Regions from separate parts of the Aminipila butyrica genome, predicted to be linked through region 3. Evidence: riboswitches for the same ligand, from Rfam matches in the RefSeq annotation. Region 3 holds a riboswitch; each other region holds the start of a gene.
The links. A riboswitch is a leader RNA that binds a small molecule or an ion and turns the genes downstream of it on or off. The one in region 3 is predicted to bind cobalamin.
Positions count from the first base shown of each region.

Region 1: another riboswitch for cobalamin. It lies ahead of Ami103574_RS00245 (S-layer homology domain-containing protein); the one in region 3 lies ahead of Ami103574_RS10090 (hypothetical protein).
Region 2: another riboswitch for cobalamin. It lies ahead of Ami103574_RS12420 (immunoglobulin-like domain-containing protein); the one in region 3 lies ahead of Ami103574_RS10090 (hypothetical protein).

Region 1 covers NZ_CP048649.1:47,734-56,015, reverse strand. The annotation lists gene rsxC (electron transport complex subunit RsxC) at 1-446, shown strand, start outside; gene Ami103574_RS00270 (RnfABCDGE type electron transport complex subunit D) at 436-1,383, shown strand; gene Ami103574_RS00265 (FMN-binding protein) at 1,383-1,961, shown strand; gene rsxE (electron transport complex subunit RsxE) at 1,958-2,635, shown strand; gene rsxA (electron transport complex subunit RsxA) at 2,632-3,222, shown strand; gene Ami103574_RS00250 (RnfABCDGE type electron transport complex subunit B) at 3,236-4,054, shown strand; cobalamin riboswitch at 4,155-4,360, shown strand; gene Ami103574_RS00245 (S-layer homology domain-containing protein) at 4,672-8,282, shown strand, end outside.
Region 2 covers NZ_CP048649.1:2,607,132-2,615,413, forward strand. The annotation lists gene Ami103574_RS12420 (immunoglobulin-like domain-containing protein) at 1-4,899, opposite strand, end outside; cobalamin riboswitch at 5,076-5,263, opposite strand; gene Ami103574_RS12425 (hypothetical protein) at 5,540-6,229, shown strand; gene Ami103574_RS12430 (Dph6-related ATP pyrophosphatase) at 6,273-6,926, opposite strand; gene Ami103574_RS12435 (LlaJI family restriction endonuclease) at 6,933-8,282, opposite strand, start outside.
Region 3 covers NZ_CP048649.1:2,126,007-2,134,288, reverse strand. The annotation lists gene Ami103574_RS10110 (aminotransferase class I/II-fold pyridoxal phosphate-dependent enzyme) at 1-983, shown strand, start outside; gene Ami103574_RS10105 (hypothetical protein) at 1,082-3,271, opposite strand; gene Ami103574_RS10100 (ABC transporter ATP-binding protein) at 3,246-4,142, opposite strand; gene Ami103574_RS10095 (GntR family transcriptional regulator) at 4,139-4,522, opposite strand; cobalamin riboswitch at 4,682-4,880, shown strand; gene Ami103574_RS10090 (hypothetical protein) at 5,108-5,386, shown strand; gene Ami103574_RS10085 (sugar phosphate isomerase/epimerase family protein) at 5,435-6,478, shown strand; gene Ami103574_RS10080 (DUF2284 domain-containing protein) at 6,483-7,073, shown strand; gene Ami103574_RS10075 (homing endonuclease associated repeat-containing protein) at 7,111-8,196, shown strand.

The sequences.
Region 1 (8,282 bases), 1.3 Mb from region 3:
CGGTGACCAGACCAGCCAATGTACTGTGCCCCTTGGGGACAAAAATTTCCGATGTAATTGGATTCTGCGGGGGCTATAAAGAAAAACCGGACAAGATTTTGATGGGTGGGCCAATGATGGGCCGAGCTGTCTTTACAGATCAACTACCGGTGATTAAAAATAACAATGCTCTTTTGGTATTTTCGGGGAGACAAGCCTGGATTCAAGAGGAAACAGCCTGCATTAACTGTGGGCGTTGTCACCGGGCCTGTCCTTTCAAGCTGCTTCCAGTACAGCTTTCAACAGCGGTGGATAAAAGAGACCTAGAGGCTTTGGCGCGGCTGAAGGTTATGCAGTGTATGGAGTGTGGCAGCTGCTCTTACGTCTGTCCGGCCAGAAAGCCTCTGAGCTTCAACAATAAGTTAGGAAAAAATATCATAAAGGAGGCAGCTGCTCATGGGAAATAAAGCTTATGACAATTTGATTGTCTCTTCAGCACCCCACCTCGTTAGTCCAGTGGACACCTCCCGCATCATGGGGGCGGTGCTCTTGGCATTAATACCTTCTCTGGGAGTAAGTACTTATGTCTTTGGTCACCGGGTACTCTCCCTGACCTTAGTGTGCATGGCTGCCTGTGTGGCTTTTGAATATCTGTTTAACGTGATGACCAAGCGAACACAGACGATCAGCGATTTAAGTGCCATGGTGACAGGCGTGTTGCTGGCGTTTAATCTGCCATCGAATCTGTCTTACCTCATCGCTGTCATCGGTTGCTTTGTGGCCATTGTCATCGTCAAAGGCCTCTTTGGTGGGTTGGGGCAGAATGTGGCCAATCCAGCTATTACAGCACGGATTGTGCTGTTTCTTTCCTTTACCACTCAGATGAACACCTGGCCGCTGCCTCGAGCACTGCGAGCAGCGGATGCGGTGACCGGGCCTACGCCTTTAGGCATATTAAAGGAAGGAAATGGCGTGCTGCCTTCTAACTTGGATATGTTTTCAGGCGTTATCGGCGGTTCCATGGGTGAAGTCAGTGCAGTAGCACTCCTGCTGGGAGGTATTTTTCTGATTTGGCGGCAAGTCATTTCTCCCATCATTCCGGTATCTTTTATTGCCACGGTTGCTGTTTTAGCGCTGGCGGCCGGACAGGATCCGATTTTTCATATAACCGCAGGCGGAGTTATGATTGGTGCTTTCTTTATGGCTACGGATTATGCAACTTCGCCAAGACTGCCTTTGGGCAAGCTGATTTTCGGAGTAGGCTGTGGATGTTTTACCATGCTTATTCGAGTCTTTGGGTCTTATCCAGAGGGAGTCTCCTTTGCCATCTTGTTGATGAATATCATCACGCCTCACATTGATAACTTTTGTGAGCGGAGATTGCTGGGAGGTGGCGAGAAATAATGGAACGGGAAACGTTTAATGAATACATCAAGCCTACTCTGGTGCTGGTGTTGATTTGCCTAGTGGTTTCTGTGGCACTGGCTCAGGTTTATGCAGTGACTCTGCCTCTGATTGAAAAGATGGCGGCGAAAACCGCAGACGAAGCACGGGCGGTGGTTCTTCCGGAAGCGGGAACCTTTTCGGCCTACACCGGAACGCTGGAAGAAGGTATCACCGACTTTTACATAGCGGATAATGGTGCTGGTGCGGCCATCACGGCTACTGCCGATAGCTACGGCGGTTTGATAACAGTGATGGTCGGCATAGACGGACAGGGCGTCGTGACAGGAGTGCAAGTTTTAGCTCATTCTGATACACCGGGGTTGGGTACTAAAGCCCAGACGCCGGAATACCTGAGTCAATACAATGGTAAGATTGCAGCAGAGATTATTCCTGATGCCGCAGGGCTAGGCACCGCTTCCATCAAGCTCAATCCTCAGCTGGATGCGGTGACCGGAGCCACGGTTACTTCTGATGGGGTCTACCACGGTGTTCAGCGAGCTCTGGCGCAATTTGAAGGAGCAGGAGGTGTAAAGTGAGGACTAAGCTAGGTATCGTAACTAAAGGAATTATTAAGGAAAATCCCACCTTCGTGCTGCTGTTGGGCACTTGCCCCACGTTAGCCACGACCTCCAGTGTAATCAATGGACTGGGCATGGGCATATCGGCCATGGTGGTGCTAATCTGTTCTAACGTCGTTATCTCCATGTTGAAAAACATCATTCCCGACAAGGTACGGATTCCATGCTATATTGTGGTTATCGCTGGATTTGTAACTTGCGTACAGTTCTTGATTAAAGCCTACGCGCCTGGCCTGGATAAGGCGTTAGGCTTGTTTATTCCGCTGATTGTGGTGAACTGTATCATCTTAGGCCGAGCAGAGATGCTTGCCAATAAAAACTCCGTATTGGACTCGGCGCTGGATGGCCTGGGAATGGGCCTGGGATTTACCTTTGCGCTGGGGTGCATGGGGGTGATTCGGGAATTGCTGGGAGCAGGAACGCTGTTTAACTTTCCGATTCTGGGAAATGGCTTTACACCAATGTCCATTTTCTTGCTGGCCCCAGGCGGCTTTTTCGTGTATGGGCTGCTGGTTGCTATGATTAATTATGTATCTAAAGGACGGGCCATAAAAAAGAAAGACTTTGGCTGTGAAGGCTGTGCCATGAGCACCACTTGTCAGAGGGCACAGGAAGGGGGCTGCGGGAAATGAAGGAAATATTAATGATTATGTTGTCCGTGGCACTGGTAAACAACTTTGTCCTAGCGCAATTTTTAGGAATCTGTCCGTTTTTAGGGGTGTCTAAGAAATTAGATTCTTCGGTAGGCATGGGTATTGCAGTGACTTTTGTCATGGTGCTGGCCACGGCCTGCACTTGGCCGGTTCAGACCTTTCTGCTGGATAAATATGAAATTGAATATTTGCAGACGGTAGCGTTTATTCTCATCATCGCTGCGCTGGTGCAGTTTCTGGAAATGCTTTTAAAGAAATTTATTCCTGCTCTCCACCGGTCATTGGGCGTTTATCTGCCTTTGATAACCACCAATTGTGCGGTCTTGGGTGTGACCATTATGAACATTAAAAGTGAGTTTAATTTTGTGGAATCCATGGCTAATTCGTTTGCAGCGGGAGTAGGCTTTCTACTGGCCATGGTGCTGTTTTCTGGTATGAGACAAAAGATGGATAATGCCAATGTGCCGAAGGCCTTTCAGGGCATTCCCATGGTGCTTATGGGAGCGGCAATCCTTTCCCTTTCTTTTATGGGTTTCAGCGGTGTAGTACAGGGAATATTTGAGTAAAGGAGGCAGAGAAATGGTTGTACCAGTGATATTGTTGATAGGAATGGGGCTGATTGCAGGCCTGGTTCTTACTCTGGCTTCTAAGGTATTTTTTGTGCCAGTGGATGAAACCGTGGCTCAGATCCGGGAGGTGCTCCCGGGGGCTAATTGTGGAGCCTGCGGTTTTGCAGGTTGTGATGATTATGCTGCTGCCATAGGTGATGACCGTTCCTTGAGTCCGTCGCTGTGTCCAGTAGGAGGCAGTCAGGTAGCTTCGGCGGTGGCCGCCATTCTGGGCGTAGAAGCCGGTTCGGTGCAGGCGAAGGTAGCGGTGGTCCGATGCCAGGGCAGTTATGAAAATACGAAGCAGATTATGGATTACACCGGAATCGCCACTTGTGCAGCAGCTAAAAGCTTTTATGGGGGCAATTGGGCTTGCGCACAGGGCTGTCTAGCTTTCGGGGACTGTGTTTCGGTCTGTCAATATGAGGCTATTCGAATCTGCAATGGGGTAGCCGTGGTGGATAGGGACGTCTGTGTGGGCTGTGGTATGTGTGAGCAGGCTTGTCCCAATCAGGTTATCACCATGTCAGATAAGAAGAAGTGGGTGTTCGTGGCCTGCAATTCCACAGAGCCTGGAGCAAAGGCGCGGAAGACCTGCAAGGTAGCTTGCATCGGCTGTCGGAAATGCCAAAGGGTCTGCCCGTTTGAGGCTATAGAAGTAGAAAACAATTTAGCCCGAATCTTATTCGATAAGTGCCGGAATTGTGGACTTTGCGAAAAGGAATGTCCTACGCAAGCTATCGCCAATTTGAGAGTACAGAAAAAAACGGCGGCTGTGCAGCAGAGCTAAAAATGCTAAGAAAAATATGGATAGTTAGAGGGTAGAAGCAGCGCTTGACACATTGAAAATTTATTGATAATATGAAAAAGATAAAGGGAAAATAACGGATTGGATACGATGTATTTTATGTACCGTGGCGGGAAACCGTATGCGGGTAAGAGGAACTCCGGTGAAAGTCCGGGACGGTACCGCCGCTGTAAGTGCGGAGTCTGAGCCACAGCTCTGAAGATGAGCAGCCACTGAGTGGAACTTGGGAAGGCAGGCAAAAGATGATGAGGCACAAGTCAGAATACAGACATAAGTTTAAACAACCTCGGTAAAGGTGAAAACTTGGCACTCTTGGAACAAGAGCGCAGTGTTTGTGGCGGTTTAAAGTACATTAAGATGCAGTTGAAAACGGAACTGTGGCATTGAGCCACAGTTTTTTTGTGTGGAAAAATGCACGTCAAAAAAGTGGCAGAATTATTATAGACGGTTTACTTTATACTGCCAGTTTTATTTTATGAAAGAGGGCGAGTAGTAAGCTGAAGAAAGGAGGTTTTTTGAATATAAAGATATAATAGGCATGTGAACAAACCTTGATTACAATAATTTATTCAGTAAAAATCTAAAGAAAGGAAGTATTAATGAAAGTGAGAAAAAAAGCCTTATCTATAATTTTATCTATTCTTATTGTGCTCTCTATGATGCCGAGCGCCTTTGCGGAAGAGGTAAGCGGTACAGCGGATACGCAAAATATCCTTTCGGAATTGGTAACAGATGGTTCACCTGGAAGGAATCTTACCGAGAATGACAATAAAGCAGAGCTGGGCGATTTGGACGACAATGCGCAAGACGTAATGTCAAACAAAGAACAAGACAGACAAAACGAAAAGGATGGTCAGAATGAGGAGAGTTCTGACGATGATAGCACAGGAGAAGACGTAATAAACGTTGTAAATACCCTAGAGAGCGAATTGGCGGAGGAGGAAACGGAAGCAGATACCGTAAAAATTGATTTTACGGCGCAGGCCGTCAATGGGTTTCTGTGTGCTCCGCAGCTGGGGGTGGAAGTTTCTGAAGACTTAGCGGAAAGCTATGGCTACATAGATGAAGTAGAAACTGGGGTCTCTGCACTGGACGTTCTGGTGAAAGCCCATCAAGTTGTATTTGAAGGAGACTTTACGAAAGAAAATGCCAGTACCCTGTTAGATGTTGAATCCGGTTCGATTAAAACAATTTTTGGACAGGAGACGATGAACTGTGGATTTTCAGTAAACGGTAAACAACCTCACGATAATACCTTAAACCAAGGGTATTATACAGGCTATAATGTTGCAAATGCCGGCATTGCAAATAATGATCTGGTTGAATTTTATATTTACCAGGACATCTCTGGTTTGGATAACTGTGTGGAGTTTACTACAGATAAAACCACTGGAATCTCTTCGTATGATTTTTCTGTCGGATATGGAAAGAACTTTTACCTCTATGGTTATTCTATTGGTTGGTATGGGTGTATTGACAATCAGACTCTTCAGACGAAAAGAGTACCAATTGGAGGAGCGCAACTTTGCTATATCAATACTACCACAGGAGCAAAAACCGATATAGAAGGGATAAAATCCGATGACCTCGGAGTCGTTACGCTGAAATTTGATACCCCAGGACAATATCTTGTTTCAGCTTATATTCCTGATGACAGTATAGAGGCGGGCACAACGCCGGCGATAATGCCGCTGTTCAGGGTCAATGTTTATGCAGCGCCTGTATTTGAAAGCCTCAATCTGTATGAAAATCAGGATGCATACAACAAAGGGGCAGAGCCGATTCCTATGACACCTCAGTTTGAAAGCGCCAAGCTGACTGGGTATACCGTTACTGTTCCGGATTATACAAGCAGCCTTTTTGTTGCGGCTAAAGCTCCTGGAGCAAGTGATATTGTCAGAGGAGGGGGCTATACCATTGGGTCGCAGAACTACGCAGTTATGTACAGTAACTCGTGGGGAGGCTGGTCAAACTCCGCCTATACCTCTGCTTCATTTAGCAAGGGCTATGTGGATGTATTTATTAATCATAATGGGAATAAAACAACGGATTATCAAATTCATGTAAACCAAATCGCTACCCTGAAAGGCCTTGTTGTCGGCGGTATTATGACACCTGGATTTGATAAGGCAACTGAAAACTATAGCATTTACGCAGATAGTACGAAAGAGGGCATCGATATCACTGCCACGCCTTATAGCAATAACTATGAAATTACTATTAATGGGCAAAAGGCCGTAAATGGTGCGGCGTATACGTTGATCTATAACTGGAATGAGGACGGAACCATGTCTGTTCCTGTTAAAGTCAGTGGAGCCGGTAAACAGGAAAATACATATACCTTAACTCTTAAAAAAGAACCATTAGAGAGTAAGCCTTTTATAATAAAGCAGCCAGAGGGGGCCGTTTATGTAGTTGGGGAGTCTGCTAAGGATTTGAGTGTCCGTTCTAGTGCCAACGGAGTTTTGTCCTACCAGTGGTATAAGAATAACACAAATTCTGTTGAAGGAGCTGAAGCAATTGAAAATGCCACTTCCTATACATATACACCTGCGACGGTTCAGGTTGGGACAACCTATTACTTTTGCAGGATAATCAATTCGCAACAAGGAAGCGGCAATGAGACCGATACGGAGATGGTGTCCGTTGCTGTTTATCCAGATCCTACACCGGTTGTAACGGTTAAAAATGAAGTGCCTGAGCTGCCAAGCGACGGGTATACTTATTCAGATACAAAGGGATATGTCTATAATGTAGGGGATGCAGCTGCGTTGCTAGAGGTAGAATGTACAACCGCAGCAGAGGGAGGCACCTGGGGCGGAAATTGGATTCTCAGCAACTCCAATGCCAACAGCGGTGGCTCTGTCTTAGATACAACCTGGACTATCACGCCGAAGACAGATTTAGGTCAAGTCAATGATAAAGGAAAGTGGTATTACTACCAGGCAAAATATACTTTTAATGGAAAGACTTATAAAACCAACTCCAGCAATATTTATGTGTTTCTAAAGGCTACTGCTGCACCTGTCAATACTATATCAGCTCAGCCTAAAGGTGCAGTATATACACAAGGGGATAAGGCTGCAAATCTGACAGTCAGTCTTAAATCTCCTGTATATGGGGCGATAACCTATCAGTGGTACGAAAATACAGAAAACAGCACAATAGGTGGGACGCCCATAGTAGGCGCGACGACTTCGTCTTATGCCTTGGGGAATCCTACAGAAGTAGGAACAAAGTATTATTACTGCATCATCACCTCTGCGCTGCAAGGAATGAGTTCACAGGTGACCTCTGATGTAGCTGAAATTGCCGTGAAAGAACGTGCGCCGGTAGATGTTCCACTTGCTGGTTCTGGTACACCAAATCAACCTTATCAGATATCTACCCCGGAGGATTTTGCATCTGTAGCTTCTTTGGTGGCACAGGGATATAGCTTTGAGGGAATGTACCTGGCCATACAAAACGATATTACGCTTTCAAAAGACTGGACTGGTATTGGCATGCTAAAGGCGGGAGCAGCCAATGCTGGAAATGGAGCTAATATTCTTCCGTTTTCTGGCACCTTGAACGGTAAAGATCACACACTTACCTTTGCAGAAGGCAGCAAGGCTCTGTTGGCTTATGCAAGAGAGGCAACCGTTCAGAATCTCAACATATATGCTCCGTACATGGCGGATTATGCTCTGTTAACTAATTATGTGGTAGATTATGGTACCGACGGCAATTATAATGAAGGTACTGGCGGAAGTTATGCTCCAGGCTGTCCTGACACCCTCAATGTGACAAATGTTATATTAAAAAGTGGTTCGAGCATTAGAATGGGAGGATTTCTCGGTGGGTACGCCTCTGGCGGCAATGTTTGTAATTTTATAAATTGTACAGTAGAATCTAATGTTAAAATTGGCTACAATAAGACTACCGATGCATCTTCTGGTCTTTCTAATGTAGGTTCCTTCGCAGGAGAAGTAAGTGGACAGTTTCTCAACTGTGTCAGCTACGCAGATGTTTATGGTGTAAACAATGTAGGGGGAATCGGAGGTGTCAAAGGACAGTCTATGGGCCCATACGCCTATAGTAACTGTGAGTTCTATGGCACTGTTATCGCTACGGGAAGCTGCGCCGGCGGAATTGCCGCAGCAGGTTATAACTCTATTTCGGCACCGAATACACCTTGCGCCAGCGTTCAAAATTGTATTGTTGCAGCAAA
Region 2 (8,282 bases), 480 kb from region 3:
GTGTGCTTTGACTAACGCATCCAAGGCAGATACATGATTTTTTACCAGGTCGGTGTACCCGTAGTTTTCAGCTAGATCATATGCCACCGTGACGGTTTGCGGTGCCACTAAGAAGCTTCCATCTGCTTGCGCTTTAATGGATGCCGACACTTCCACCTCTGGCGGTTCCGGATTTGGATCTACCGATCCATCGCTGCCTTTGACGATGACAGTTGCCGCTACCAGCTGATTGACTAATTTCTTAAAGCTTTCATTTGTCGGATATTTTTCCGCATATTTGGCAAATTGAGCGCTCCGTAAATTGCTGGTTATGATAATCTCTGTATCATACTGCGGTACGGATGCCAACACTAAATTTTCATGCTGAAGGATTGTCGGCTCACTGGAATGAAACAGATTATAGGATTCATCATATCCGGTTTTAGGTAAACCATATGCCTCAATGCCCGTATCTTTACGCTGAGAATAGTCATATACCCAAACTAAATTATTCTCGGCATCTAGATAGCACTCTTTAAAGGCATGTAAATTTTTTGTCACCTGACTTCCATCTGCACCGTCTAAGATACCCTCTGCATAACTAGCTTTCACCCGCTCCATCAGCGCGATCTCCTGGTCGATTTCTGTTTGCACAAGGGGCTGAACCTTCACTGTTAGGTCCTTGCTCACAATGATGTCTGTATTATTTCGCTGCATAAAGACAGTAAGAATTACCTTTTTTGCAGTCTCCTCCGGAAGCGGCCTGTATACAGCTGCTCTGTAGCCGTTGATAGCTATTGTTTCTGGGTCACTGCTGGATACCGTAAACTTATAATCAAAATATTTGTCAATTCCCGTATTTTTCCCTACAAGCAGTTGAATATCTTCCGTGATGTTTTCTGAATCAATCGGTTTGCCGCTTGAAGAAATTTTCAACTTATCCAGCGTATATTTTTCATTTAATTGACTCTGCATATAGCTAGGCCAATCAATATTATCACCTTTCAGCACTATGTTAAAAATCTTTTCAACAGTTATGGGTGTTTCTTCATTTGAACTACCTGTTTTATTGAACGTAATAGTAGCGATCAGCGTTACTTCTGTATCATTCTGAGGTCTGGTTACTTCTCCCGTAAGATCACCAAATAATACACTATCCTTCTTCACCGGATTGATGTATGTACTGCTTGACTGCCAGCTAATGGTTGCCCAAGCTTTTCCACTTAGCTGCTGTGGTAAATTTAAATTTTCAGTAACCCCATGGCTATCTGTATTAGCTCCCCTTATCTTCTCAAAGGTAAGATTGGCGGCAATCTGCTCGTTTATCGCCTGGAGAACTCTGCTGCCATCCCAGCGGATATTTGCATTTACCGTATAGTCCACATGCTGATGAGCTTTGCTCAAAGCAAATTTTAACTCTTTTACTTGCGCAAAATTCATTACATTATTTAAATTGGGATCCACATAAAAGTACGTAATATCCCCATTGGGTGCAATATAGGTTTCGTCTACATTATTGATAAGCGTTACTGTTATGTCTGAAAAGCCTAATGTATGAAGTTTTTCTTCTACCAGATCAACAACATTTGTATCTGCCCCAAAGGCTGGTAATAACAATTTGCCCAATGCATTATTTGCTGCTGTCAGATAATCCATGGTTGCTTCATCCAAAGATTTTACGGTCACTGCAAACTGCTTTGTATCAGAAACCGTCCCTTTTCTGATGGTGGCGGTCAGAATAACTTGAACATTTCCGGAGGAAGGCAGCTGGACCAAACCCGTATCGGTTATAATATCTGTATTGCTACTTACCCAGGAAATAGTCGTTCCATGCTCTCCTACAACCGGAAGCGTTAAATTTCCTGCCTCTTTTATAATCAGCGACGCCAGTTGAAGCGCCGTTCTATCGGCTGCAACCGCTTCCACATTTGCATTGCCGCCTACTTCTAATCCGCCCTGCCATTTTAATACCGGGTATCCCTCGTTAATGGCCTGCGCCCCCGAATTATCCTGATTAAAAGCCTCCCCAAGAATGGTAACGAATGTTTCATCCTTTATTTCCGTCTCGGTCTTCGCTGTAACATCTCCTGTACCACTTCCTAGTCCAGTACCAAAGCTGTCTGCCAGATAATAACAATTGCTGGAAGTTCCTGAAGAAGAGCCTGCTACCGCACCGACTTTACCCATGGTAGCAGTTTCTTTCGTTATAACGCCAACATTATAGCAGTTCTGCATGGAACCGGTTGATTTTCCAGTAATCCCCCCGATTTCCCCATAGCCAGATGCCGGGCAAGCTCCACTTATGGCTCCTGCATTATAACAATTTTTCAAAGTTCCTGAAGATTGTCCAGCAACACCTCCTGCATACAAGTCGGTTGCAAAGCTTGCGGTCGACACCTTAGTCGACGCATAATTGACGCAGTTTTCAACCGTTCCTCCGGCGTTATTTCCGGTAATACCGCCAACACGCTGTCCTGTAGAAACAATGCTGCCGCGGAAAGAGCAGTTGCTTATCATTCCAGAATTTACGCCCATAATGCCGCCGACATTACTGCTGGCTGGAGCGATAATGCCTTCAACAATGACATTTTTTATGACGCTGTCCACATCACTATAAGCGAAAAGGCCATTGGAGCCTTTTAGTCCCGTGATTTTAAACCCTTGTCCATCAAAGGTTCCTGCATAGGCCTTGTTGTAAGCACCTATAGATATCCAAGTATTATCTTGTTGTTCATTACTTAAAAGGATGTTCCCTGTCACAACTGCATTGGCCGTTACCTTGCCAGAATTCACATAATTGGCAAACCAGGCCAGGTTTTCACCATTTTCTATCTGATAATAGGTTTTCCCATCTTTTAAAAGCGTGGAAGGTTCCTCTGCCGCTCCGCTCCAAACGGTTCGGATATCCATGGTTTTTGGGATATGAATTCCTTGGCCTGCTACCGTGATGGTGCCCATGATTGTCTTATATCCATGGCAGGTTATGGCATAGGTGTATTCCCCGTCTGCTAAGCGATAGCTCCCATCCTGGCTTTTTTCTTGCACTTCCTCCCCATATTTTACGGTGATGCTGCTTACAGCCGAGGGATTATTATCTATAAAAGAAATCTCAAAGGTAACCGGACTTCTAGCCGATTCGGCCAACACAATTTTAGGGATTGTTGCATTCACACCGGTTACAGTAAAACTACCGACTGCTGTTTGAAAGCCGAATTTGTCAATCGTATACGTATAACTGCCTTTGGGCAAATGATACACCCAGCCATCTCCTGGGCAGACAGTTCCCTGGGCATCTTTAACCAGAATGTTGGCACTGACTGGGCTGATTTCGCCAAAAGTAACGTCATAGGTTTTAATCTCTAAATTTACGGTAATTTTTTTTCCACCGTTATTGATACTAAAACTGTCTTCTACCGTTTTATATTCATCCTTTGAAACAGTATAGGAGTACGTGCCTTTACCTAACTTATAAAGCCCCTCTCCTTCAGCGATAATCAATCTGCCTTCGCTGTCTCTTACTGCGATCTCCGCCTGCTCTTGATCGATATCAAAGGCAACCGTGTATTTTGCCTGGGGATCCTGCCAGCCGATTATTGGATAGCCATTATTTTGATTTGGCATTGTATCTGCTACAAAGTTTCCCCCGAGGTCTGCTACAAATCCAGCAGTTTTCATGGCATCAGCAGACTTTACAGTTGCATTGGCATTTGTACTGTCATTACCTATGCTCACTGTATAGGTCCCGTCAAGATAATAGGTCTTTTCTAAAATAGCCGTTGCCGATTTAAATAAGAAGCCTACGACTGCACCGACATTAGAGGTGCCAGTAGATGTAACTGCGCCGACATTGTAACAGCTTGTAATTGATCCAGTGTAACCATATCCTACAACACCGCCAGTATTAGAACCTGCTGATTCTACCTTTGCCAGATTGTAACAGCTGCTGATATTGGCGTTTCTGTTTTGTCCGGCAATTCCTCCTGTATCCGACTTTGCAGAAATAACCCCCTCATTATAGCAACCTATAAGGTTTGCATACGAAGTAGCTCCATAGTTGCTACCAGTAATTCCTCCTACATACTTTTGAGTTGAGGTAATAGCTGCCTTATTGCAGCAGTTTTCAATGGTTCCGGCATTGTACCCTGCTATGCCTCCTGCATAGTTGGCTTTTGCCGATATATTTCCTTCTACGGTGGTGTTTCTAACAACACCTGTGCTTCCTACATACCCGAACAGTCCTTGGTAAATAGCCGTTGCCTCTATCCTGAGGTCACAAATGGTGTAACCCGCCCCGTCGAAAGTTCCTGTGTACTGATTAGAAGAATTTCCTACTGGAGTCCAGTTCGTTTGGATGGTATCGCTTCCCAGAACAATATCATTTACAAGAACAGCTTTTGCCCCTTTGTTCTGTGCCGTTCCGTCTGAAAGCGTTCCGTTTACCAGCTTTGCAAACCAAGCCAGATTTTCGCCGTTGGCAATTTGATAAATTTCATTTTCATCCACTTGCGGTTTGGTTACGGTTTGCCCATCCCAAACCGTTCCAGCCTGTTGACCCGCTAGTGCCAGTTTTTCTTCTACCGTCACCCCTTCCGGCTGCGCTGTAAGAATAGAGGTTTCATCTACATCCTCTTCTTGATTCCGGTCTTCCGGAAACTTGGATGCTTCCTCCTCACTCAGCTCTGGTGAAAGTTCTGGGACCGTCTCTCCCTCTAGTGCCTCAGAAGGCACTCTTTCTTCTGGAGTGAACCGTTCTGATTCTAAGCTGTCCTTAGCCTTGAGACTGTTTTCTTCCTGCACCAAAACCGGCGGTTCAACAGTTTCTGCCGTATCCGCCAGTGCAAGGGTTGGAAACAAGTTTAAACACATTATTCCACTTAAAATGATTGCTAAGATTTTCTTTTGTGTCTGCTTGTTCTTCATTTTTTTGTATCACTCTCCTTCTTTTATTTTTACTTTCATTTATATAATCGCTAAAGCGTTATTTTCTACATAAAAAAACTGTAGCAATATGCTACAGTCCGTTTTTCTGTAAATTATATGTTTCGTATTACACGAAAATATAAAAGTTTCCATCCACACAACCGATTACCGCGGCCTGCTTTCTAACATTCTATGCAGGTCTTCTGGCTCACGTATTACCATTCCTCTCTGCCTTCCCAGATAAAATCCAGTGGCCTTGTCGGAGAAACTACACGTATACAGCGGCGGTACCGCGCAGGATTTTCACCTGCTTCCCTCTTAGCTGCGCAACCTGGCCTAACTCAGACTAAAGGTTAACAAGTCAGAGGTCTGGCACGCAGAACGTAGATGCTTTATTCAGTTCTGCTTCATCATAGCATTCCCGTGGAAATATTGTCAAGTAAACTTCGACAAATTTTGCAACATTTCCCTATCCTATTTTTATTGCCTTGCCGAACCCTAACCTGTGCCGAAGCAACTACTGAACGATTTGACAAAGCTAAGATTCTTATATAAAATAGACACAAGAAAATCATGCCTATGAACTCTCGTTCATAGGCATGATTACGCTATAACATGTAGAAAGAAAAATTGGGGCATTATGAAAAAAAGAAAAATTGACGGAAAGACGGTTTTGGTGCATTTCGTACTGTGGTCCTTGGTGGCCTCTGTTATTTTTGTGGTCATCAAGCTGGTCCTATCCCCTTCTGAGGCGGCTTACGCGAAGCAGCGAAGCGACTACGTCCTGATGCTGCTCCAGTGTATTATCGGGATTTTTGCACTCATGCTTCCTTCTATCTTAAATCACCGCTGGAAGATTGAACTACCCAGCTTCATGCTGGTGCTCTATGTATTGTTTCTCTACGGTGCTATTTACCTGGGGGAAGTGCGGAGCTTTTATTACCGCATACCGGGCTGGGATACCATCCTCCATACCTTTAGCGGTGCCATGCTGGGTGCTTTGGGTTTTTCCATCATCAGCCTGCTGAACGCGAAACACACCTGGGTCAATTTAAGCCCTATCTTCGTTTCGCTATTCGCTTTCTGCTTTGCCGTTACCGTAGGCTGTATCTGGGAAATCTACGAATTCAGTGCAGATGCCATCCTGTCTACCAATATGCAGAAATTCATGCTGGAGGATGGCACGCTGTTAGTAGGTCGAGCTGCTCTGACAGATACCATGAAAGATCTGATTGTAGATATCCTCGGTGCCTTTGTCATGTCGACGGTGGGTTATTTATCCCAGCTAAAAGAGAGCGGCTTTTTAAAACGATTTGTGATTAAGAACTAAAGGGCTTCCCCATAGGTGGCCCTTCCTGCTCTTCATCAACAATTTATGCAATCTTAATTCTTACATATCTGCCATCAAAGCTTGCAGTTCCAGTATCCAGTTGAATCGGTCTGTTGAAAAGCGGGCCGTCGCATACAAAAGTATGGTATTCCCCATTCTCCCCACATACATCAATCCCTTCGGATTTAAGTTGTGAGACAAGTTCACGAGTCAAGGGTTTTCCAATGTGGCTGCCATCCATCTTCTCCGTATCAATTACCGTGATATACGTAATAAACCCACTGTCTATAAAGTCATAGACTACCTGCTCTCGCGCCTGCTGCCAGAGCGGCAGGAAGGGCTTTAGCCCTGTATTGTTGCAGCGTTCCTCATTCCAATCTAAATGTGCCTGAATGTCGATGTCTCCAAAGACACACACGTCAGCTCCTTTTCGCCTCTCTTCTAGCAATGTTTTTTCAAAATTTGCTTCATATTCATTTCCCGATGTTGGTATGAGTTTTATAGGAATTTTTAAGGATTCTGCAAGCCGAACGATCATGCCCCTGTCAATGCCATGAAACCAAGTTCGTTCCTTGTCCTTGTTATAGGTCATAAGTAAGCTTTGGGGTTCCAGCCCCATGGAAACCGCTTTATAAATAGCGAAGGTACTGTCTTTACCTCCGCTGTATGCGGCTGTAAATTTAACTGTATTTTTCAAGCCTCTTTACCTCCTTACTGCCTGTTTCCTCTGCTCTGCCTGAAAAGGCTCCACGAAGCCGTGATAAAAGGCTTCCTCCGTAACTTTTTCTCCTCTCAGACACCATTGATACAGCAAGTCCGGCCTGACGCTGAACAGCAACACCCGATCCTCCGGCCAAGCTTCTGCGCACGCTTCCCCTTCTTCCGCTTCCCACCGCTCTCGCCTTGACTCCAACTGCTGCTGAACCTCGTTTTTGTCCAATCCCAGCAGCTGATCAATTTCCCGGTGGTGCTGCCGATTAGGACAAGCATACCCCAACTGCTGAAACATCTCCTCCTGTTCGGGGTCCGTGGCAGGAAAGAGAAAAGCGTTGGTATATCGGATATCCCCTTGAAAATATAAGGTCTTCGTATATCGGTAATAGCCGATTTGTTTAGCAATATCCCCATTGGCCGGCGCTCCGTAGAGCAATCCGTTATCTGGATTCACCTGAGGGCAGTAGTATTTGGCATCGAGAATGCCGATAACCCGGCAATCCGCTGACGGGTGTTGGTATACTCGCAGAATATCCGGAATAAAGTCACCCTGAGCCTGGTATTCTCGATTTTGGAGAATATAATGAGGGGGACCAGACCTGGTATCCGTCAAGTTGCCGAATACAGCTTTGGCTGCATATTCCCAAATTTGCTCAAAAGCGGTAACCCCCAACTGCCGACGATAAAATGCACTTTGGCCGCACCAGGCCCATAGGGCTTTTAGCAGCCGCACTTCCCGTTCAGAAAAGACAACCGTCAGCCGATCGGCTAAATAAGCAGTAAATTGAGACAAGTCGCTGCCGTCAAAGTCCTCTGCTTCCGGAAGTTCCAGTTCCTGGTATTGCCCCAACCCCTGCATCAGCAGACCGCACTGGCGCAAGATAAACCCATGGAGCTGTGTCAGCAGTTGGGAATAGTCCTGCTGGTTCTGGCGATGGAAGGTATCCAGGTAGACCACGTCTCTGCCAAGAAGGGGTGTCCCCTGAGAAATGGTCTGCTGCCATTGGATGGGGCCGTTGCCGTTTCTTTTCAGCTCGCTTTTTTTACTGAAATAAATTCCGTTATTCTGGTAATCCTGTAACAACCAGCTGGCCAACTGAAATCGATCAACCTGTTGTTGGTGTTCCTGTGCATGATAGGCATCAAAAGCATACGCCTCCTCAAAGCGGGATCGGTCTAATTGGCTCTGAGCCCGCTCCACCAACTGGCAAATCAAGCCTACGTGATGGAGGACCGCTGGCAGTTCCTGACTCCCAATGTCTGATTTCAGGTATTTCGGATATCCAATAACGGAGGTATCTGTCTTGCTGCTGTAATAGATTCCTACAAAGGTAAACCG
Region 3 (8,282 bases):
ACTTGGTTCACAAAGCCGGGAAAATTCTTATTATCGACCAGGCTCACGGCGCCCATCTGAAATTCTTCAGCCGATTTTCCGGTGAGGAGACAGGTACTGGGACAAGGGTGTCACCAATCAACGAAGAGGGAAAAGACGAGGGAAACGGCCGAAACCCGCTGCCAAAAGCAGCAGAGGAATGCGGAGCCGATGTGGTCATCAACAGCATTCACAAAACCCTTGCTTCTTTTACCCAGAGTGCTGTACTGAACGTAGTATCTGAGCGCATTGATTTGGATTTGCTGGAAGACAAATTGCAGCTAGTGGAGAGCACCAGCCCTTCCTATCTGCTGATGAGCTCGCTGGATATCAATGCGAACCTGCTGCTAGAGCAAGGGCCTCAGCTCATGGGTCAATGGCGGGATCATTTGCTGGCATTCTATAAAGAGGCCCGGCAGCTTCCGGGTCTGAGGTTGATTGATAAGGGGACAGCCATGGACTGGACCAAGATCAATCTGGATATGAGCGCCTGGGGCCTGTCAGGCCATGAAGCGGAGGCTTTGCTTCTGGAACAGAACATCTTTGCGGAGCTGGTGACGGGAAATATTCTCATGTGTATGAGTGGCATCGGCAACGTAAAGTCGGACTACGACCGATTGCTACAAACATTGGAAGACCTATGTCATAAAAGGGACCATGGAAGAGCAGCAAACGCTAAGGTTCCGGCTGGACGGCTGATGGAACTGGCTAGGGCCATTCCTGAGCCACAAAAGCTGTATCCGCTGCCTGAAAGGAAGGAACTGGTCTCTTTGTCCGATGCAGTAGGGCAGATTTGTGCACTGTCCATCATCCCTTATCCGCCGGGTATTCCACTAGTTTGCCCGGGAGAGGTGATCAGCTCGGAGGCCGTCGCTTACGTAAAGGCCCTGAAAGAAGCTGGACAGACGGTCATGGGTTTGAGCCCATCGGGGCAGGTGGCCGTTGGCGGAAGGCCTGCGGAATAATAAAAATTAAAAAGGAGGCAGTCTGCTGAAATCCTATTGGTTCCCAGCAGACTGCCTCCTTTTTTATGTTGATTTGATTGTTTGATAGATCAAAGCCATTATTCAAAATACCCGCTGATAAAGGCCGGGACGTTTTCCGGATCGTAGAAAATGGTGTCTGAATACGCGCTACGGATACCATCTCTCGGCTTAAAGACGATAGTTCCCTCATAGTACAGATCGTAATTGTTATTCCAGCCGGAGAAGGAGTTTAAAATCTGCTGAATCTGCTGCGGGTCGGTGATAATCAACTGGTTTTCAGTCTCTTCTGCCGCCGCCTGTTCTGTCATTTCAGCGGTGGTGAATTCCTTCGTGTCCAAGGCAGCCCGTTCAGCGGCCTCTTCTTCATTCTTCTTCACATCCTGTTTTGTGAAAATGATGCTGGCAATTTGATCCGGAGCGAATTCCAGATAAGTTCCGTAGCCGTTATCTCGCAGCCATTTAATCGTCTGAACGTCAGTGGATAAAATGCTTAAATCCAAGGTAGTCCTTTCCAATTTATGTTTTTCATTCAGATATGTGTAGTCCAAATACAGGGTACAATAAGAGTGCAGGCTGCTTACCTCTTGTTCATACGTCCTGTTTTGGAAGTCTGTTTCCATGGCTGCCAGCAATTCACCGATTCTACTCTGATCTGTAATCAGCAGGTGTGAAGCCAGGCTATCATCATAGTAAAAGCTGTTTTCCAGGGTAATCTTGGTAAACGATTGATGATTCAGGCGGTTGAAGGAGAAATAATCCTTGAACTCCTGAGATTCGTAAACCTGTTTAAAATACGGATTGGCGTGTACGCGCTTATACGTCAAGTTGTAGGCCCGCTGGAGGTCCAGAGGGGTGGACATGTCATAAAACAGGTCAATCAAGTAGGACTGTACATTGAGGCTTTCCTCCTTTTCAATCTGCTTCTTGTCTTTGACGATTTGCCGGTGCAGGTTGGTCAGCGCCTGAATATTCTTTGGGTCAGTAAAGCGAAAGGCCGTCTTATCATACTGACCGGGTTGTTTGGAAAACAGATGTGCCGTATAGCGGCTATCGCTGTTGAAAGATTTGAAGCTGTTGGAATATACGCCTTTCAGCGAACTCTCTTTGGGAACGCGGTCTTCAAAGTTGGTCAAATCCAGAGTGATAGATGAAATAAAGAGTGCGGCACCTAGGGCGAAAATACCAAAGCTCTTCAAGCTGCTTTTATTAAATATCCGGGGGGTCTTCAGTACGATCATCCGTCCTAAAATAAAGGAGATTACTCCACCAGCGGCCAGGCCGGAATAAAAGTAGGCGTCGACATTTTGCCCTCCATCTTCACTGTTGGCAGTAGCCAGGGACGTAAAGTAATAGGACATGAGAGACATGCCGAAGTAAGCGATTAAGTAGCAGATGGCTGGAATCATAAAGTGAAAGACAATAGGGTCTCCGGCTTTTTCCATCTGCCGCTTCTGGTATAGGAAGGAGGACAGGGCGACAATCCCAACAAATAGCAGCAGATAATAGACTTGGAAGGCCGGTGTAAATTCTCCTCCGCCGACGGCAGACTGCACAAAAGGGGAGAGACCAGCAAGAATCTTCCCGTGAATTCCTTCTGCAGTGAATCCAAACAGGTAGTTGGAGCAATACATGACAAAGGTCAGATATAGTGCCGGGGCCAGGAAGTTAAAACCTACAGCCAGAGACAGATGCATGACTGAATTTCCTGTTACCAGACCTGCAAATATGGAGATGGCGTAAATTACCATCAGAATCAGCAGAGAATGCCAGAACCACTGGAACACATTGGCATGAGTGAAAATATTTATCGCACTTTCATCCAATATGGTCATCCTCGGATAGTCCTTATACATGTAAGGATCATAGGTAGGCTTGACAATCAGCTGAAAAATGATTTCATTGGCCAGCAAGGGCAAAAGAATCAGAATGAAGCCCGACAGAAAACTGCTGTTAAACAGCTGGGCCCTGGTAAAGGGCATGGCATGCATAGTTGTCACGGAGCTGGACGTCTGCAAATAGCGGAAGATAATCACCGCCGTGATGATGGGCAGCATCAAGTGAATCGCCATGAAAAAGGGCTGGCTGTTGCTCAGGCACATATCTATGTAGGAATACATGTGGTCGATGGTCCGATAGCTCATAAGGATAGGAAATATGCCTGATAGAAAGTAAGCCAGAAAGCCCACAGCAGGTATAGCCCAGAACCGCCGAAGATTTTCCTTCACCAGAGGGATGGACACACTAAAATATGATGTTCTGGATTTCATTGTCAACGCCTCCTAATTCGTAAATAAAAATTTCCTCCAGGGACAGGGGCAGCATATCAAAGAGTACCGGTTCTCCGGCCAGGATAATTTGCTCCACAAATTCCCGCTTATCCCGCACGATGAGCAGGTCTACTGTTCCCCGGGCTTCCCGGTGAAGTACATTTAATTGCTTGTAAGGTTCGGACGGTTTGTTTTTATAAGCCACCTGAATCTTGTGCACATCGGATTTCAATTCGTCCAAATCCCGTTCCATGACCATATGGCCTTTGGAGAGAATACCGATGGAATCACAGATGCCTTCCAGTTCTTTTAGATTGTGAGAGGATACCAGCACAGTCATTTCCCGTTCTGCCACATCCTCCACAATGTACTTCCACACCAGCTTGCGGACAATAGGGTCCAGCCCGTCAATGGGTTCATCTAAAATCAGGTAATCCGGCATGGAAGACATAATCAAGACGAAAGCTGCCTGTTTCTGCATACCCTTAGAAAATCGGGCTAGTTTTCTATTTTCACTCAGGCCAAATTGCGTGACCATGTGGGCGTATCGTTGGGCATTCCAATTGGGATAGAGGTTCTTATAAAACTTAGACATTTCTTTTAAATTATAAGTAGAAAAGAAAAACAGGTCGTCGGGTATAAAGCCCATGCGCTGCTTGATCTGCCGATTGTCAAAGACGGCTTCTCCATCAATGGTTATCTGGCCAGAATCGGGGCAGACAATACCTGTGATATGCTTTATAATAGTGGTTTTTCCGGCTCCGTTGGTACCCACCAGGCCGTAGATCGATCCTTTGTTTACGTGGAGGTTCAGGTCGGTAAGCGCCTTAAACTGGTCGAAGCTCTTATTTACGTCCGTCACTTTGATCATATATTTTCACCTCTTCTTTCGATCAGTTGAAGCAGCAGCTTTTCAATCTCTTCCACGCTTAAACCGAGAAAATACAATTCCTTGATGTCGTTTTTTATCCGTCCGGCAATCTCTTCTAGCTGGGCGGGATTAATAGCTGTCTTCTTGGGAATGGCTACAAAAGTGCCTAGTCCGGTGACGGTGTACACGTATCCCTGATATTCCAGTTCTCGATAAGCTTTTTGCACCGTGTTGGGATTGACGGTAAGCATTTTAGATAATTCCCGTACTGAGGGCAATTTTTCCTCCGGCAGCAAAACTTCTGCGATAATTAGTTCTTTGAGGTTATCCACTACTTGTTCGTATATGGTTTTTCTGCTTTTAAAATCTAGCTGGAACATATAAATCACCTCCTTTTTATCATAGATTTAGTGTACTATGCCAAGTAATACACTGTCAATGAGAAAATCCCTAAAACCTGGAGAGGATGGAAAATATAAATTTTTATGGGGTTGACAAAGTTAAAGAGGGTGTGATACCATAAATGTAATAAGTGAATAAAACGTTTATGTTCTGCAAGTTAGAGCTTTTTTAAAAGTTTGTAGCTTCGCAGCTAAGAGGGAAGCAGGTTTAAGTCCTGCGCGGTCCCGCCGCTGTATGCAGGGAGTTTTTTTCAAGGTGCCACTGGATTTTTCTTATCTTGTCCGGGAAGGCGAAAAAAACCATGATCTGCGAGCCAGAAGACCTGCATAAATTGTTTGAGCGGCCGACGGGTGATCGGCGTTGCTTCAAAGCCTTATGAGGATGAGGATATACAGTAAATACGGACTGTAGCGGTTAGCTACAGTTTTTTTGTTTGCCTATCTGCTAAGCAATCTTCATCCGCCAAGAAAAACGTCTTTTCATTCCTGAGGGTCTTCACAGACCTGTCTGCATGGGCAGATGTGTGGGGCCCTCATCCTTTCAATAATTAGGAGGTGAGTGCAATGAATATTAACTGGTTTAAGAATCAAGATAATGTGGTTTATGCTAATACACAGGAGTTTATTGACAACTTTGCCAAGGAGACAGGCATTTCCGATTTGGGAGCAAAGATTGCCGCCTTTAAGAAGGACCCTACACCGGAAGGGGTTACGGTTACTGGAAAGAAGAGAACTAGCATCAAGCTTTTAGTTCCCAATTTAACATTTCGAGAAGAGATTGAAATGGGAGAAAATGTTTGGATTTACATGGGTGAAAACTATGAAAGCTACTGTTTATATTAACTAAAACTGTAATAAATAACATACAGAAGTCTTTTAGAAGTCTCTTAGTTGAGTAAAGAAATGCGCTTTCGGCACTCATCTAGAGACTTTGTTGTATTGGCGAAAGGATTAGGCCTGCATATGCTTCAACTGATAAATATGCCTCTGGTAGACGAGGTTTTAAAGGAGTACCAAGACAGCAACCAGCTGGAGGAAGTCTGCCGCCGGTACGGCTGCCAGGGAATCGAGGCCATTTGGGGCGGAGAAGACTGCGAATTTTCGCTAGACAGAAAATTGATTCGGGGCTGGCACCTGGCTTTTTTCTGTGACTGGGTGGATCTTTGGAACAACAATGAGATTCAGCTCATGCACAAGTTTAAATCAAAAAAAAGCTGGGAGATGTTTTACGGCGGACCGAACAGGGAGGCCTTGATTAAGCTTCTCAGCGAGGATTTGGACCGAGCACAGCAGTCGGGAGCCGAATACGTAGTCTTTCACGTGTCGGATGTCTCTGTAGAAGAAGTTTATACCTATCAATGGCTGCACAGCGATGAAGAGGTGGTGGATCGAACGGCAGAGTTGATTAATCTGCTGATGGACGGGAAAAAATATACGTTCAAGCTGCTTCTGGAAAATCTCCATTGGGCGGGCTTCACTTTTACCAAACCTGATATTACGAAGCGCATGCTAAAAAATATCCATTATCAGAACAAGGGTATTATGTTGGATTTGGGACACCTCATGTGTACGAACTTGGAGCTGCAGAGCCAGGAAGAGGCGATTGATTATATACATAAAATGCTTGATGAACACGGCATCCTCTGCCGATATATAAAAGGGGTGCATCTGCATCAGTCGGTAAGCGGAGAATATACGAAGGAGCACCTCTGTATTGTACCAAAGCTGCCGGAGGATTACTTGGAAAAGTTTGCGGTGTCTTATCAGCATATTTTAAATATTGACACCCATCAACCCGTTACACATCCGGGCATCCAGAGTCTCATAGAGCGAATTGCTCCAGAATATCTGGTTCATGAGCTGGCGTCTTCCGGCAGAGCTGACAAGGAAAGAGTCCTGAAGATTCAAACGGAGGCTTTGGGGTGGAAAGGATAAAAACATGAACTATAAGACGGAGCACATCAGCACCGAGATGGAAGTCTCAAAATATGTGAAAGAGTACGTCAACGTGGAGGAATTCTTGGAATACTGTAAGCAATGCAGCAGCTATGGCCAAAAGTGGACCTGCCCGCCCTTCGATTTTGACCCGATGGGGTATTGGAATCAGTTTCAGCGGATAGTACTCTTGGGAAGAAAGATCGTTTTTGACCAGCAGGATCAGCAGCAGTTGTCCAAGGAGGCGGCTAAAGAGGAGATGTATGATATCCTTGCGGCAGAGAAAAAGATCCTGTCGGAAGAACTCTATGAGATGGAAGAAAAGCTTGTTGACAGTGTCAGCCTGTCGGCGGGAAGCTGTTCTCTCTGCGGAGATCGCCTGATGGAGACCCACAGCTGCACTCGCAGTGTCTGTCCCGAAGGCAGTGCCAAAGAAAGCTGCCGCTATTATCATAAGCTGCGGTACAGCATTGAGGCTCTGGGGGGCGATGTGGGACGCACGTGCAGCAAGCTGCTGGGCGTGGACTTGGAATGGCTGGAGCCGGACAAGCTGCCCTCTTATTTTGTGCTGGTTTGCGGCTTGCTGAAAAAATAAGGGGAATAAGACACAAAAGAAAGAAGGGAACACAGACATGCAGAAGGAGAGCATAGCAGCACAATACATAGAGGAGTTTCAGAAGATTGTTTCCCAGGCTATCGCTTCGGGAAAGCTGGAGCACGATAAGGAAGGGCCAAAGGCTGAGCGAATTTTTGAATATTCGCAGATCAGCGCAGGAAGGGGCCGAATTGTTTATTCCAGTTTTTCTGACGAAGCGCTATGCCAAGTCTTAATCCAAAAAACCAAGGAGTTGGGCCATGTCCCGGCACAAAAAGAACTGTATTGGATTTATCGAATCTACATAAAAAAGCGTTTTGGCAACTGGCCCAAAGCCTTGATTGCCGCAGGCCTTTCCAAAAAGGCGGGCAAAGATGGGGACTCCTATGAGAAGGTGACCATGAAACGCCAGCAAGAAGAGGAAATGCTGGAGCACCTTCGGCAACTGGCCAACGATTTGGGCAGACCTCCTCACATGCATGAAATGTCGGAGGCCGCAGAATTGTTTCGATTTAAATACGACACCTGGGCTCAGCTTCTGGAAGCGGCGGGCATTGATAATAACTGGAAAAGCCAGGAACCGGTTTATAAGGTTTGTGATTTATTACCAGAGGAGTGGGAGCTGCTGGAGTCTATTTATGACACCGCCAATCGATTAGGCAGACCGCCTATGCGCATGGAAATTTCTCCAGAGGTCCGCAGCAGGTTGAAAAAGCGCTGTGGTACCTGGAGAAATATCCTTTATCAGATACATATGGAACCCATCCAAAAGCTGTGCCCTTTTCAGTCCACCTTTCTGGATGGACGAAGGAGCCGACAGATTAAACATAGTGAAATGCTGGAGGACAGCTTGTTTAAGCTGGTCAACCCAGATAAAGAGACTGTCCGTCAGTTGAACCTGCTTCGCAGGCAGGCAGTCAGCCTTCGCAGACCCCCTATTAAATCGGAAATCCCAAAGGAGGTATGGAAAAACCTGATGGCTCGCTGTGCCAACTATAGAAATATTCTCTATCAGATTGGCATGGAACCAGTGGACAAGGTGCAGGAAAAAGAGATTGAGAAAGCTAATCGGCGGACCCGGAAGTTTCAGCAGAAGCATAGTGCTCAGTATCAAGGTCTTTAGATTCATCGGCCTAGAGCAAGAAATTACAGGCTCGGACGCAAAATTTTGCAGGAGCGGCCCTATTTACAAAAAGCAGCTTTGATGAT